2 regions of the Streptomyces sp. SudanB25_2051 genome follow, and region 1 is predicted to be linked to the other one. Evidence: riboswitches for the same ligand, from Rfam matches in the RefSeq annotation. Region 1 holds a riboswitch; the other holds the start of a gene.
The links. Region 1 has a riboswitch for S-adenosylmethionine ahead of thrC (threonine synthase). Riboswitches for the same ligand answer to the same signal wherever they lie in the genome.
Positions count from the first base shown of each region.

Region 2: linked by a shared signal. The riboswitch ahead of ACSUPT_RS07010 (aminotransferase class V-fold PLP-dependent enzyme) and the one ahead of thrC (threonine synthase) in region 1 are both predicted to bind S-adenosylmethionine.

Region 1 is NZ_OZ186787.1:2,950,206-2,957,266, forward strand. It holds gene groL (chaperonin GroEL) at 121-1,743, opposite strand; gene ACSUPT_RS13015 (cold-shock protein) at 2,751-2,954, opposite strand; gene ACSUPT_RS13020 (ubiquitin-like small modifier protein 1) at 3,410-3,685, opposite strand; gene thrC (threonine synthase) at 3,706-5,007, opposite strand; SAM riboswitch class I at 5,026-5,171, opposite strand; gene ACSUPT_RS13030 (glucosyl-3-phosphoglycerate synthase) at 5,325-6,302, shown strand; gene ACSUPT_RS13035 (trehalose-6-phosphate synthase) at 6,347-7,061, shown strand, end outside.
Region 2 is NZ_OZ186787.1:1,582,231-1,589,291, forward strand. It holds gene ACSUPT_RS06990 (NYN domain-containing protein) at 1-282, opposite strand, end outside; gene ACSUPT_RS06995 (hypothetical protein) at 345-587, opposite strand; gene ACSUPT_RS07000 (rhomboid family intramembrane serine protease) at 802-1,521, shown strand; gene ACSUPT_RS07005 (Lrp/AsnC family transcriptional regulator) at 1,518-1,799, shown strand; gene ACSUPT_RS07010 (aminotransferase class V-fold PLP-dependent enzyme) at 1,912-3,348, opposite strand; SAM riboswitch class IV at 3,555-3,672, opposite strand; gene trpD (anthranilate phosphoribosyltransferase) at 3,835-4,899, opposite strand; gene qcrB (cytochrome bc1 complex cytochrome b subunit) at 5,047-6,672, opposite strand; gene qcrA (cytochrome bc1 complex Rieske iron-sulfur subunit) at 6,669-7,061, opposite strand, start outside.

The DNA of each region.
Region 1 (7,061 bases):
GGGCGGCGTACGGGCCCGCGGACGACGTACGGGCCCCGGGACGGCGGAAGGGCGGCACCCCCGCGCCGGGGGTGCCGCCCTTCCGTACCGCTACTACCGGACTGGTCCGATCCGCGAGGATCAGAAGTCCATGTCACCGCCCGGCATGCCGCCGCCGGCCGGCGCGGACGCCTTCTCCGGCTTGTCGGCGATGACGGCCTCGGTGGTGAGGAACAGCGCGGCGATCGACGCGGCGTTCTGCAGCGCGGAACGCGTCACCTTCGCCGGGTCGATGATGCCCTCGGCGACCAGGTCGACGTACTCGCCGGTCGCGGCGTTCAGGCCGTGGCCCGGGGTGAGGTTGCGCACCTTCTCCACCACGACGCCGCCCTCGAGGCCGGCGTTGACGGCGATCTGCTTGAGCGGGGCCTCCAGGGCGGCCTTGACGGCGGCGGCACCGGTGGCCTCGTCGCCCTCCAGCTCCAGCTTCTCGAAGACGCTGGACGCCTGGAGCAGGGCCACGCCACCACCGGCGACGATGCCCTCCTCGACGGCGGCCTTGGCGTTGCGCACCGCGTCCTCGATGCGGTGCTTGCGCTCCTTCAGCTCGACCTCGGTGGCGGCACCGGCCTTGATGACGGCCACGCCGCCGGCCAGCTTCGCCAGACGCTCCTGGAGCTTCTCGCGGTCGTAGTCCGAGTCGGAGTTCTCGATCTCGGCGCGGATCTGGTTGACGCGGCCCTGGACCTGCTCGCTGTCACCGGCACCGTCGACGATCGTCGTCTCGTCCTTGGTGATGACGACCTTGCGGGCGCGGCCCAGGAGGTCCAGACCGGCGTTCTCCAGCTTGAGGCCGACCTCCTCGGAGATGACCTGGCCACCCGTGAGGATGGCGATGTCGCCGAGCATGGCCTTGCGGCGGTCGCCGAAGCCCGGGGCCTTGACGGCGACGGACTTGAACGTGCCGCGGATCTTGTTGACGACCAGCGTGGAGAGCGCCTCGCCCTCGACGTCCTCGGCGATGATCAGCAGCGGCTTGCCCGACTGCATGACCTTCTCCAGCAGCGGGAGGAGGTCCTTCACCGCGGAGACCTTGGAGTTGACGATGAGGATGTACGGGTCCTCGAGGACGGCCTCCATGCGCTCCATGTCGGTCGCGAAGTACGCCGAGATGTAGCCCTTGTCGAAGCGCATACCCTCGGTGAGCTCCAGCTCCAGCCCGAAGGTGTTGGACTCCTCGACGGTGATGACGCCTTCCTTGCCGACCTTGTCCATGGCCTCGGCGATCAGCTCGCCGATCTGGGTGTCGGCGGCGGAGATGGAGGCGGTGGAGGCGATCTGCTCCTTGGTCTCCACGTCCTTCGCCTGCTCCAGCAGCGCGCCGGAGACGGCCTCGACGGCCTTCTCGATACCGCGCTTCAGGGCCATCGGGTTGGCACCGGCGGCGACGTTGCGCAGGCCCTCGCGGACCAGCGCCTGGGCGAGCACGGTCGCGGTGGTCGTACCGTCACCGGCGACGTCGTCCGTCTTCTTGGCGACTTCCTTGACCAGCTCGGCGCCGATCTTCTCGTACGGGTCCTCGAGCTCGATCTCCTTGGCGATGGACACACCATCGTTGGTGATCGTGGGGGCGCCCCACTTCTTCTCGAGGACGACGTTGCGACCCTTGGGACCAAGGGTGACCTTGACGGCGTCGGCGAGCTGGTTCATCCCGCGCTCGAGACCGCGCCGTGCCTCCTCGTCGAACGCGATGATCTTGGCCATGTGAAGTGGTCCTCCCGGACTGGGGTGGATTGCTCCGGACCGCGCTGGCGCCCGCGACGGACGGCCCGCGTGCCGTGTGGTTCCTTGCCCCACACGCCCTGCCGGCCTCACCGACGAGGTCCTTCGTTGTCACTCTCACTCGCAGAGTGCTAACGCCAATGATTAGCACTCGCCCTATGAGAGTGCAAGCGCCTCCCCCATTCCCGGACCCCGAGCCCCCGGCCCCCCACCCCCGAAACCCACCCCGCCACACACCCCCGGGAGGCCCCTCCCCGCTGCCGCGCCAGCCCCGCCACAAGCCGCCCCGGCCGCCCCCTCCACTCCCGCACCCCCCGCCGACGGCCGCCCAGGCCGCGCCCTCGACTCCCTCACCACCCGCCGACGGGCGCGCAGGCCGCGCCCCTTCCGCCGTGCACCCCCCACCCGACCCGCAGCCGCCGCGGACTCAGCCCCGTGCGGGGCGCACTGCCGCTGCACGCCGGGCCGCCCCCCGTGCGCGCCGCCGCTGTCGCTGCGAGCAGCACAGCCCAGTGCGGGGCGCACTGCCGCGGCCCCTGCCGCCTGCACCCGCGCCCCCGCCGCGACTGCGCCCCCGTGCAGCACCACGCCACCCTGCGGGCCGCGCCGGGCCGCTGCCCCGCTGTGGGCATGCGTTCCGCCCGGGGCGGAACGGGTGGGCACAGCGGACCCGGCGGGTGCCCCTTCCCGCGCGCACCGCACAAGGGGGCACCCTCCCGGGCGGGGCACCCCGTTGTGCCCACCCTCCCCCAAGCTCTCGGCTTCGCTCGAGCAGGGGGGACCCCCATCGCCCCTGGGGGTACCCCCTGGACGAAGTCCTTGGGGGAGGAATGACTGCCCACAACGGGTGGGCGCAGCAGGGGCACCGCAGGGGGCTGGCCCACATGGATGGGGGTCGGCCCGCAGGGGGGCGGCGGGCAGGACGAAGGGCTCGACTCCTGGGGGAGTGCGAGCCCTTCGGGAATGCCGTTGGCCGGAACGCGTCGTGCTTAGACGGCGATCTTGACCATGTCCGCCTGCGGACCCTTCTGGCCCTGCGAGATCTCGAACTCGACCCGCTGGCCCTCCTCAAGGGTGCGGTAGCCGTCCATCTGGATCGCGCTGTAGTGCACGAAAACATCCGCACCACCGTCGACCGCGATGAAGCCGTACCCCTTCTCCGCGTTGAACCACTTGACGGTGCCCTGAGCCATGCCTAACTCCCCTATTACTGGCCCTTGCACAGGACCGCACTTCGCGGACCCGGGTCAGACCTCGCCCACTGACAGGGGTGGGCGTGCGCCGGAACGCGTCGACCGCGGCTGAATGTATCTGCCCAACTGCCCTCTGCAACAGGTCAATCAGACGAGAAATCCGTGCACCGGTGAACGGAAATGGTGGCTGGAATGGGCTGAATCCCGGGCAAGTCGGGCCGACAAAGGGCGCAAATCACGCATCGCGCAACGCCAGTTTGGCTACTTCTTGTCGGAACCCGGCGCATTCTCATATGCGCCCGGCACAGGCGGGGCGGGGAACTGCCCCAACTCTACCGCGCTCAATCCCCCTACTTTTCCGGGGAATGCGGGAACGGAATCGCCCCCTCCCCCGCCCGGCCGGAAGCCGTGGGCGGGGAGAGGGGGCGCTGTCGTGCGCGGCCGGCCGGGCGGCCTCAGCCGCCGGCGACCGCCGGGATGATCGAGACGCCCGCGCCCTCCGGCGTGGCCGTGGCGAGGCCCTGCTCGAAGCGGACGTCGTCGTCGTTGACGTACACGTTCACGAAGCGGCGCAGCTGGCCCTGGTCGTCCAGGACGCGGGCGGCGATGCCCGGGTGGTTCTTCTCCAGGGACTCGATGACCTCCGCGAGGGTCGCGCCCTCCGCGGGGACCTCGGCCTGGCCGCCCGTGTACGTGCGGAGGATGGTGGGGATGCGGACGTTGACGCTCATGGTGCGTGTCTCCCTGGGGCTTAGTTGGCGAGGCCGGCGTCGCGGAACGCGTCCAGGCTCGGGCGGATCGTCGCGGTGGGACCGGTCGTCGGGGCGACCGCGTCGAGGGTCTTCAGTCCGTCGCCGGTGTTGAGGACGACGGTGGTGAGGGACGGGTCCAGCAGGCCGTTCTCGATCAGCTTGCGCGTGACGCCCACGGTCACCCCGCCGGCCGTCTCGGCGAAGATGCCCTCGGTGCGGGCCAGCAGCTTGATCGCGTCGACCACCTGCTCGTCGTTCACGTCCTCGACGGCGCCGCCCGTGCGGCGGGCGATGTCCAGCACGTAGGGGCCGTCGGCCGGGTTGCCGATGGCGAGCGACTTGGCGATGGTGTTCGGCTTCTGGGGGCGTACGACGTCGTGGCCCGCCTTGAACGCGGCCGACACCGGGGAGCAGCCCTCTGCCTGCGCGCCGAAGATCTTGTACGGCTTCTCCTCGACCAGGCCCAGCCTGATCAGCTCCTGGAGACCCTTGTCGATCTTGGTGAGCTGGGAGCCGGACGCGATCGGGACGACGAGCTGGTCCGGCAGGCGCCAGCCGAGCTGCTCGCAGATCTCGTACGCGAGGGTCTTGGAGCCCTCGGCGTAGTACGGCCGCAGGTTGACGTTGACGAAGCCCCAGCCCTCGCCGAGCGGGTCGCCGATGAGCTCCGAGCAGAAGCGGTTGACGTCGTCGTACGTGCCCTCGATGCCGACCAGGTCGCCGCCGTAGACCGCGGCCATCACGACCTTGCCCTGCTCCAGGTCGTGCGGGATGAACACGCAGGAGCGGAAGCCGGCGCGGGCGGCGGCCGCGCCCACGGCGCCCGCCAGGTTGCCGGTGGAGGAGCAGGAGAGGGTGGTGAAGCCGAAGGCGCGGGCGGCCTCCAGGGCCTGGGCGACCACGCGGTCCTTGAAGGAGTGGGTGGGGTTGCCCGAGTCGTCCTTGACGTACAGGCCGCCGGTGACGCCCAGTTCGCGGGCGAGGTTGTCGGCCTTGACGAGGGGGGTCCAGCCGGGGTTGAGGTTCGGCTTGTCCGCGACGTCCGCGGGGACGGGCAGCAGCGGGGCGTAGCGCCAGATGCTGGCGGGGCCGGACTCGATGAGCGCGCGGAGCTTCTCCGGGTCGCCGGCCGGGAGGTCGTAGGCGACTTCGAGGGGGCCGAAACACTGCTCGCAGGCGAAGACCGGGCCGAGCGGGAAGCGCTCGCCGCATTCGCGGCAGGAGAGTCCGGCGGCGGGACCGAGGTCGACCGGGGAGGCGGCGGAGGGGGTGGTGCTGGGTGCGGCGGTCTGCACAGCCATGGGAGGCGAGGCCCTTTCTCCTCATCTTTCTCACTGGCGCGTGTCGCCGTGAGACGGATTTGGCACCTTCCCTAGCCGGGGGACCTCGCGTGCGTGTGCGAGAACCGACTGGAGGGTTGCCGGGGCTTCATCGGGCCGTGTCCCTCTGCCCCTCTGGATGAGCGGTATGCGGTTGTCGGCGCGGGACCCCGGCATGCGGTGGTCTCGCGCGTTGTTCAAGACTGTAACCGACGCGATGGGCGCCTGAGATAGGCGTCCGAAGCGCGAGATGGATCACATACCGCCTGGTAACAACGACGAACCGAGGAGTGGCGCGCGTGCTGGAAGAGGTGGAGCGCTGGCTGGACCGGCGGTCCTGGTCCGTGGCCGACCGGCCGATCGACCGGCTGCTCGCCGCGAAACGGGCCCACGGCACGACCGTGAGCGTGGTCCTGCCCGCGCTGAACGAGGAGGCGACGGTCGGGGAGATCGTCGCGGTCATCCGCCGGGACCTGATGTCCGACGCGGTGCCGCTCGTGGACGAGCTGGTCGTCCTGGACTCCGGGTCCACGGACCGGACGGCCGAGGTGGCCGCCGAGGTCGGCGCGCGGGTGGTGGCGCGCGACGAGGTGCTGCCGCGGATACCGGCCCTGCCCGGCAAGGGCGAGGTGCTGTGGCGGTCGCTGCTGGTCACGGGCGGGGACGTGGTGTGCTTCGTCGACGCGGACCTGCGGGAGTTCGACGCGGACTTCGTGACGGGGATCGTCGGGCCGCTGCTCACCGAGCCGGACGTGCAGTTCGTGAAGGCGATGTACGACCGGCCGTTCACCCCCGGCGGCGCGGCGTCCGAGGGCTCGGCGGGCGCCGGGCAGGGCGGGCGCGTCACGGAGCTGGTGGCGCGGCCGCTGCTCAATCTGCACTGGCCGCAGCTGGCCGGGTTCGTGCAGCCGCTGGGCGGGGAGTACGCGGCCCGGCGCACGCTGCTGGAGCGGCTGCCGTTCCCGGTGGGGTACGGGGTGGAGCTGGGCCTGCTGGTGGACGCGCTGCACCTGGTGGGCCTGGACGCGCTGGCGCAGGTCGACGTGGGCGTACGGCTGCACCGGCACCAGGACGAGCGGGCGCTCGGGCGGATGGCGGCGGCGATCTACCGGACGGCGCAGCTGCGGCTGTCGCGCGGGCATCTCGTCCGGCCCCGGCTGACGCAGTTCGACCGCACGGAGGCGGGCTTCACGCCGCGCACCCACCCGGTCGACACGGAGGAGCGGCCCCCCATGCGGGAGGTCGCGGAGTACCTGGACAAGCGCCGGGTGGCTTGATTTCCGCACGTTTGAGCGTTTCCCGCACCGGCTAGGTTGGGCTCATGGTCTCGGACATCCTGGTGGCATCGAATCGCGGTCCGGTCAGTTACGCGCTGGACGAGGACGGCGGACTTCAGGCGCGGCGCGGCGGCGGGGGCCTGGTGTCGGGGCTCTCCGCGATCGGGCCCGACGCGGGCGCGGTGTGGGTGTGCGCGGCGCTCGGCGACGGCGACCGCGAAGCCGTACGGCGCGGCGTCGGTGAGACGGGCGTCCGGATGCTGGACATCGACGCGCTGGCCGGCGACGGCACGCACAGCGCCGCGTACAACGGCGTCGCGAACTCGGTGCTGTGGTTCGTCCACCACATGCTGTACCAGACGCCGCTGGAGCCGGTCTTCGACGCCGGGTTCCGCCGCGAGTGGGACGCGTACCGCGCGTACAACCGCGCGTTCGCCCAGGCCCTCGCGGCGGAGGCGGCGCCGGGCGCGGCGGTCCTGATCCAGGACTACCACCTGGCGCTGGCGCCGGGCATGCTCCGCGAACTGCGGCCCGACCTGCGCATCGGCCACTTCTCGCACACGCCCTGGGCGCCGCCGGACTACTTCGGCATGCTGCCCGACGACATCGCCGAGGAGCTGCTGCGGGGCATGCTCGGCGCGGACCGGCTGGGCTTCCTGACGCGCCGCTGGGCGGACGCGTTCGCGGCGTGCTGCGAGCGGGTGCTGGGCGGTACGGGCGGGACCGCGATCGGTGTGCACGGGCTCGGCGCGGACGCCG
Region 2 (7,061 bases), 1.4 Mb from region 1:
CTGGCCGGTGCGCAGCCGGTCGCCGATGCGCTGCCGGAACAGCGCGTCGGTCTCCAGGGCGGCGGCCATCGCGTTGCCCGCGAAACGGGCGCGGCGGGAGGGGGTGAAGCGGGCGTACTGCCGCAGCTGGGCCGGCAGCTCGGTGACCGTCAGGCCGCCGAACGCCTCGGCGACCAGTGCGACGACCCGGCGCCGTACCGCCTCGGGCAGCGGGCGGTCGAGCGCCTCGGCGGCGTCACCTGCCGCACCGGCCGACTCATCGCCGCTTGCCGGCTGCGCCACGATCCGTCACCCCACTACCCGTCGTTCTCACTCTGCCGCGCGTCCCGTCACCGGGCGCGCGCTCAGGAGCCGGCGCCCGGCCTGTCCACCAGCTCGACCCGGTCCACCGCGTTGCACCAGCGGCAGCGGACCGACTCGATGGTCTCACTGACCACCTCGCGCTCCTCCACCGTGGGCTCGCCGGCCAGGTCCAGATGGACGTACTCGACGACCTTCGACGAGCGCGTCACGTCGAAGCGCGTCAGATTGCCGCAGAGCGTGCAGCGCCAGCGGGTGTCGGCGGTCGGCTGGGGAACCGTCGTCATGGTGCCGTCCTTGTCATGTCCGGATCGTTCGACTCTCTTCGACCCGCGGTGCGCCGTCGGACTGCGGGTGCCCCGGGAGGCACCCGGGCACGCCCGTAACCCTACGGCCTCCCCGGTTCCGCGGTCGCGGACGGGAGGGGAGACCGGGCGAGGCTACACCCGGCCCCGGCGAGGCACCCTGTCCGGCTCATGCCCTTTACGTCATGATCTGTGCGTGATCGATTGGCGTGGAGCGTCGCGGCGTGCGGTCACCGGGCCCTCGGTGACGTACGGCGTCATCGGGGTGTGCGCGCTGGTCTTCGTCCTCGGCCCCGCCTCGGGCCTGGCGAGGTCGTACGGCACCGGGGAGGCCCTGGTCGCCGCGCAGAGCACGTACTTCCAGCGCTGGGGCGTGATCCCGGCGGATCTGCTGAGCGGCTCCGCCGAGGCGCTGCTCACCCCGTTCAGCGCCCTGTTCGTGCACGGCAACTGGCTGCACCTGCTGGGGAACATGCTGTTCCTCTTCGTCTTCGGCACGATGGCCGAGGAGCGCATGGGGCACGTCCGCTTCGGGGTGTTCTACGTGGTGAGCGGCGCCCTCGCGCTGGCCGGGTACGCGCTGGCGCACGCGGGCAGCGAGCAGACCCTGGTCGGCGCGTCGGGCGCGGTCTCGGCGGTGCTGGGCGCCTTCCTGTACCTGTTCCCGAGGGCGCGGGTGACCAGCCTCTTCCCGTTCCTCTTCTTCCTGCCGCTGCGCTTCCCCGCCTGGATCGTGCTGGTCTTCTGGTTCGTCCTGCAGTGGCTGGCGGCGCGCGGGGCGGGCAGCGGGCCCGGTGTCGCCTACCTGGCGCACCTGATCGGCTTCGCGCTGGGGTTCCTGTACGCGTGGGCCCGCTACCGGGGCATTAGAGTGAAGGCCCCAGCAGCGGCCACCGAGGGAGAGGGACAGCCGTGATCACCGCGATCGTGCTCATCAAGACCAGCGTGGACCGCATTCCGGAGATCGCGGAGGCCATCGCCGCGCTCGACAACGTCAGCGAGGTCTTCTCGGTGACCGGGACCTACGACCTGGTGGCCATGGTCCGCGTGCCGAAGCACGAGAACCTGGCGGACGTCATCCCCGGCCACATCAGCAAGATCCCCGGCGTCGTCGCCACGGACACGCACGTCGCGTTCCGCACGTACTCGCAGCACGACCTCGAGGCCGCCTTCGCGATCGGCCTCGACACCTGACCGCGCCGGGCCCCGCCCGCGGGGTCCCGGCCCGTGGCCGACGCCGCCCCCAATTCACCCGAACGGGTGAGGCGGAATCGGCCACGGAACGCTCCGGCGCGGGCCGCGCGCCTCAGCCGCGGTCCGGCACGCAGCGCCCGTCCTCGGTGCGGTAGCTCCACCGGGCGCCGTCCGCGACCAGCTCCCGCACGGCCCGCACGAAGCGGTCCACGTGCTCGTCCGGGGTCCCCGCGCCGAAGCTGACCCGGATGGCGTTCAGCGACCTCTCCCCCGGCCCGCCCTCCGGCGCCCCGCACTCCCCGGGCTCCCGCTCCGAGCCGCCCAGCAGGGTCCGCACCAGCGGATGGGCGCAGAACAGCCCGTCGCGGACCCCGATGCCGTACTCGGCGGAGAGCGCCGCCGCGAAGTGCGAGCTGTTCCAGCCGTCCACGACGAAGGACAGCACGCCGACGCGCGGCGCGTCGTCGCCGAACAGCGACAGCACCCGCACCTGCGGCACCTCCGCCAGCCCCCGGCGCACCCGCGCGATCAGCTCCCGCTCACGGGCCACCAGCGCGTCGAACCCGGCCTCCACGAGCGCCCGGCACGCCGACGCGACGGCGTACGCGCCGATCACGTTCGGCGAGCCGGCCTCGTGCCGGGCGGCCGTCGTGTGCCAGGCGACGTCCACCCCGCCGTCGGCCCGCCGGGACACCGTCCGCGACGCCCCGCCGCCCGCGAGGTACGGCTCCGCCTCCCGCAGCCAGTCCGCGCGCCCCGCCAGCACCCCGGCCCCGAACGGGGCGTACAGCTTGTGCCCGGAGAAGGCCACCCAGTCCACGTCCAGATCCGCCACGTCCACCGGGTGGTGCGGCGCCAACTGGGCCGCGTCGAGCACGATCCGCGCCCCGTGCGCGTGCGCGGCCGCCGCCAGCTCCCGTACGGGCCACAGCTCGCCGGTCACGTTCGACGCACCCGTCACACAGACCAGCGCCGGCCCGTAGGGCTCCCGGTCGGCGAGGGCCCGCTCCAGCGTCTCCACCGCCCGCCCGGGCGTGCGCGGCGCGTCCAGATACGTCACGCGGGCGTTCCGCCAGGGCAGCAGCGACGCGTGGTGCTCGGTTTCGAAGACGAACACCTCGCACCCCTCGGGCAGGGCGTGGGCCAGCAGGTTCAGCGAGTCGGTCGTCGAGCGGGTGAACACCACCTCGTCACCGGCGCGGCAGCCGAGGAACTCCGCGACCGTGCGGCGGCTGTTCTCGAACAGGTCGGTGGACAGCTGCGAGAGGTAGCCGGCGCCCCGGTGCACGCTCCCGTAGTACGGGGCGTACGCGGCGACGTCGTCCCACACGCGCTGGAGCGCCGGGGCGCTGGCCGCGTAGTCCAGCGCGGCGTAGGCGACCTCCCCGCCGGTGACGAGCGGCACGGTGACGTCCCGTCCCAGGACGGGCAGCGGCAGCGACGGGCCGGCGGCGCGCGACTCGGCGTCGGAGGCGGGAGCGGCGGAGACGGGGGCGGTGGAGACGGCGGCGGAGACGGGGGCGGTGGCGGTGTTCGGGTACGCGGACATGGCGGACTCTCCCGGCGAGGACAGGGCGAATGGGGGTGACGTCCCGCGGGGACGGCTCGACGGCCGTACCGCACACGGGAGTTGCCTCGACGCGCGGCGCTGACGAAGCCCGCGCGGAGGAGGGGGAAGAAGGGGCCGAGAAGCCCTAGCGCATTCGCTTGCTCACGTGACTGCTCCCTCGGGACCAGGACCCCAGGGTGTGCAGGGGTCCGCGCTTGCCGCGGACCTCGCTGCCCGCGGCCTGGTCTTCACCCGGGGCACCCCGCCACGGACGGAGGGTTGCCGGACAGCGGGCCGGGGCCGTAGTCGCTGTCACTCATGACCTTGCCGAGCATCCTGCCACACACCCCCGGTCGCGCCGCAAGACGGACGTCCGGATGGCGGACAGACCCCGCGCGCCGGGCGCCCACCGAACCCGCCGCGCCCCCCTCGTACGCCTGTGGCGCCGCGCCCCTCACGGACGCGGCGCCACAGGCACACGGGGGTTCAGCTGTTGCTGGCCCGCACCCAGCGCTCCAGGACCTCGCGGGCCGCGCCCGAGTCGATGGACTCGGCGGCCTTCGCCATCCCGGCCCGCAACTGCTCGGCCAGCGGCGCGTCCACCGGGTCCAGCGCCACCAGCGCCGCCGCGGAGTTCAGCAGCACCGCGTCCCGCACCGGCCCGGTCTCCCCGGCCAGCAGTCGGCGCGCCACATCGGCGTTGTACGAGGCGTCGGCGCCGCGCAGGGCCTCCACCGGCACCACGTCGAGGCCCACGTCCCGCGGGTGGAAGGCCTCCTCGCGCACGGCCCCGTCCCGTACGACCCACACCCGGGACCCGGACGTCGTGGTCAGCTCGTCCAGGCCGTCGTCGCCCCGGAACACCAGCGCCGACGAGCCGCGCTCGGCGAGCACGCCCGCCAGGATGGGGGCCATCCGCGCGTCGGCGACGCCCGTCGCCTGGGCGCGCACCCGCGCCGGATTGGTGAGCGGGCCGAGGAAGTTGAACGTCGTCCGGATGCCCAGCTCCTTGCGGGCCGCGGCGACATGCCGCAGCGCGGGGTGGAACTTGACGGCGAAGCAGAAGGTGATGCCCGCCTCCTCCGCCACCTCGGCGACCCGCTCCGGGCTCAGCTCCAGATTGACGCCGAGCTTCTCCAGGACGTCGGATGCTCCCGACGCGGAGGAGGCGGCGCGGTTGCCGTGCTTGACCACCTTCGCGCCCGTACCGGCCACGACGACGGCCGACATGGTGGAGATGTTGACGGTCTTCGCGCCGTCCCCGCCCGTGCCGACGATGTCCACGGACGGGCCCGGCACGTCGATGGTGCGGGCGTGGGCGTACATGGTGCGGACGAGGCCGGAGATCTCCTCCACGGTCTCGCCCTTGCCGCGCAGCGCGACGGCGAACCCGGCGATCTGCGCGTTCGTCGCCTCGCCGCTCAGGATGCGCTCCATCGCCCACGCGGTCGCGTCCGCGTCGAGGTCCCGTCCCGAGAGCAGGGTGTCGAGGACGACGGGCCAGGAGCGGCCCGCCGCGGTAGAGCCTCCAGCGGGTGGCACAGCGCTCATGGTCGCTCCTGGGTCCGTGTCGAGGTTGACGGGTCCAGCCTAGCGAGCCCCGGGGACGGCAAAGAGCCCCGTCCGTTGACTGGACGGGGCTCTCGCCGTGGCGATCGACTGGGTTCCCCCGGGACCGCGGCCCCGGGGGAAGGGGGATCAGTGGTGGCCGTGGCCCGCGCTGATCTCCTTGTACTCCTCCACCGTGGCCTTGGGGATCTGGTTCCCCTCGCCGTAGTAGCCCTTGCTGAGCTTCGCGCGGAGCTTCTGCCCGCGGGTCGGCTTCCGCTCGACACCGTTCTCGTCGACCGTCGGGCCGATCTCCGCCGGCTGGTACTGCTCGTGCGCGGTGAGCGCGTGCAGCTGCGCCTGGCTGAGCGGCTCGTGGACCTCGACGAACTCACCGTGCGGCAGCCGCTTGATGATGCCGGTCTCGCGGCCGTGCAGCACCTTGTCGCGGTCGCGGCGCTGGAGACCCAGGCAGATCCGCTTGGTGACGATGAAGGCGATGACCGGTCCGACGAAGAAGAAGATCCGGACGAACCAGGTGACCGCGTTGATCGACAGGTGGAAGTAGGTGGCGACGATGTCGTTGCCACCGCCGATCAGCATGATCATGTAGCCGGTGATCCAGGCGACGCCGAGCGCGGTGCGCGTCGGGGCGTTGCGCGGGCGGTCCAGGATGTGGTGCTCGCGCTTGTCGCCGGTGATCCACGCCTCGATGAACGGGTAGACCGCGATCGCGGCCAGCATCACGCCGAACAGGACCAGCGGGAGGAACACGCCCAGGACGAACGTGTGGCCCCACACGTTGATCTCCCAGCCGGGCATGGCGCGGATGAGACCCTCGGCGAAGCCCATGTACCAGTCGGGCTGGGCGCCGGTGGACACCATGTCCGGGCGGTACGGGCCGAGGGCCCACACCGGGTTGATGGTGAACAGCGCGGCGATGACCGCGATGACACCGAACACCAGGAAGAAGAAGCCGCCGGCCTTGGCCATGTACACCGGCAGCAGCGGCATGCCGACCACGTTCTTGTTGGTGCGGCCGGGGCCCGCGAACTGCGTGTGCTTGTGGTAGAAGACCAGGATCAGGTGCGCCACCACGAGGCCGAGCATGATGCCCGGCAGCAGCAGGATGTGGATCGAGTAGAACCGGGCGACCATGTCGTGGCCGGGGAACTCGCCGCCGAAGAGGAACATCGACAGGTACGTGCCGACGACCGGCACGGACAGGATCGCACCCTGCGTGAAGCGCACACCGGTGCCGGAGAGCAGGTCGTCCGGGAGCGAGTAGCCGGTGAAACCGGTGAACATGCCCAGGACGAACAGCAGGAAGCCGAACAGCCAGTTGATCTCACGCGGCTTGCGGAACGCGCCGGTGAAGAAGACGCGCATCATGTGCACGAACATGCCGGCGATGAAGATCAGCGCGGCCCAGTGGTGGATCTGCCGGATCAGCAGACCACCGCGGACGTCGAAGCTGATGTCCAGCGTCGAGGCGTACGCCTCGGTCATCCGGACGCCCTGCATCGGCACGTACGAGCCGTGGTACACGATCTCGTTCATGCTCGGGTGGAAGAACAGCGTCAGGTACACACCCGTGAGGATGATGATGATGAAGCTGTAGAGGCAGATCTCACCCAGCATGAAGGACCAGTGGTCCGGGAAGATCTTCCGCATGTTGGCCTTGGCCAGGGAGTAGATCCCGAGCCGGCCGTCCGCCCAGTCGGCCACCCGCTCACCGGCGGGCGCCTTCCGCTTCGTGTCGTATGCGGTGCTCATCCGCGCTCCCAGAATGCAGGACCGACCGGCTCCTCGAAGTCGCCGAGCGCCTCGAGGTTGCCCTTGTCATTGACGCCGATCCGCAGCTGCGGAAGGGCGTGACCGGCAGGGCCGAAGATGACGCGGGCGCCGTCGGACAGGTCGAAGGTGGACTGGTGGCACGGGCAGAGGACGTGGTGGGTCTGCTGCTCGTACAGGGAGATCGGGCAGCCCACGTGGGTGCAGATCTTGGAGAACGCGACGATGCCGTCGTGGGACCACTCGAGCTCGCGCTTGTCCTTGATGTCCTCCGGCTGGATCCGGACGATCATCAGGGCATCCTTGGCGATCTTGTTGTTGAAGTCGTGGTCCTCCTCGCTCAGGCCCTCCGGCATGGCGAAGGTGAGCGA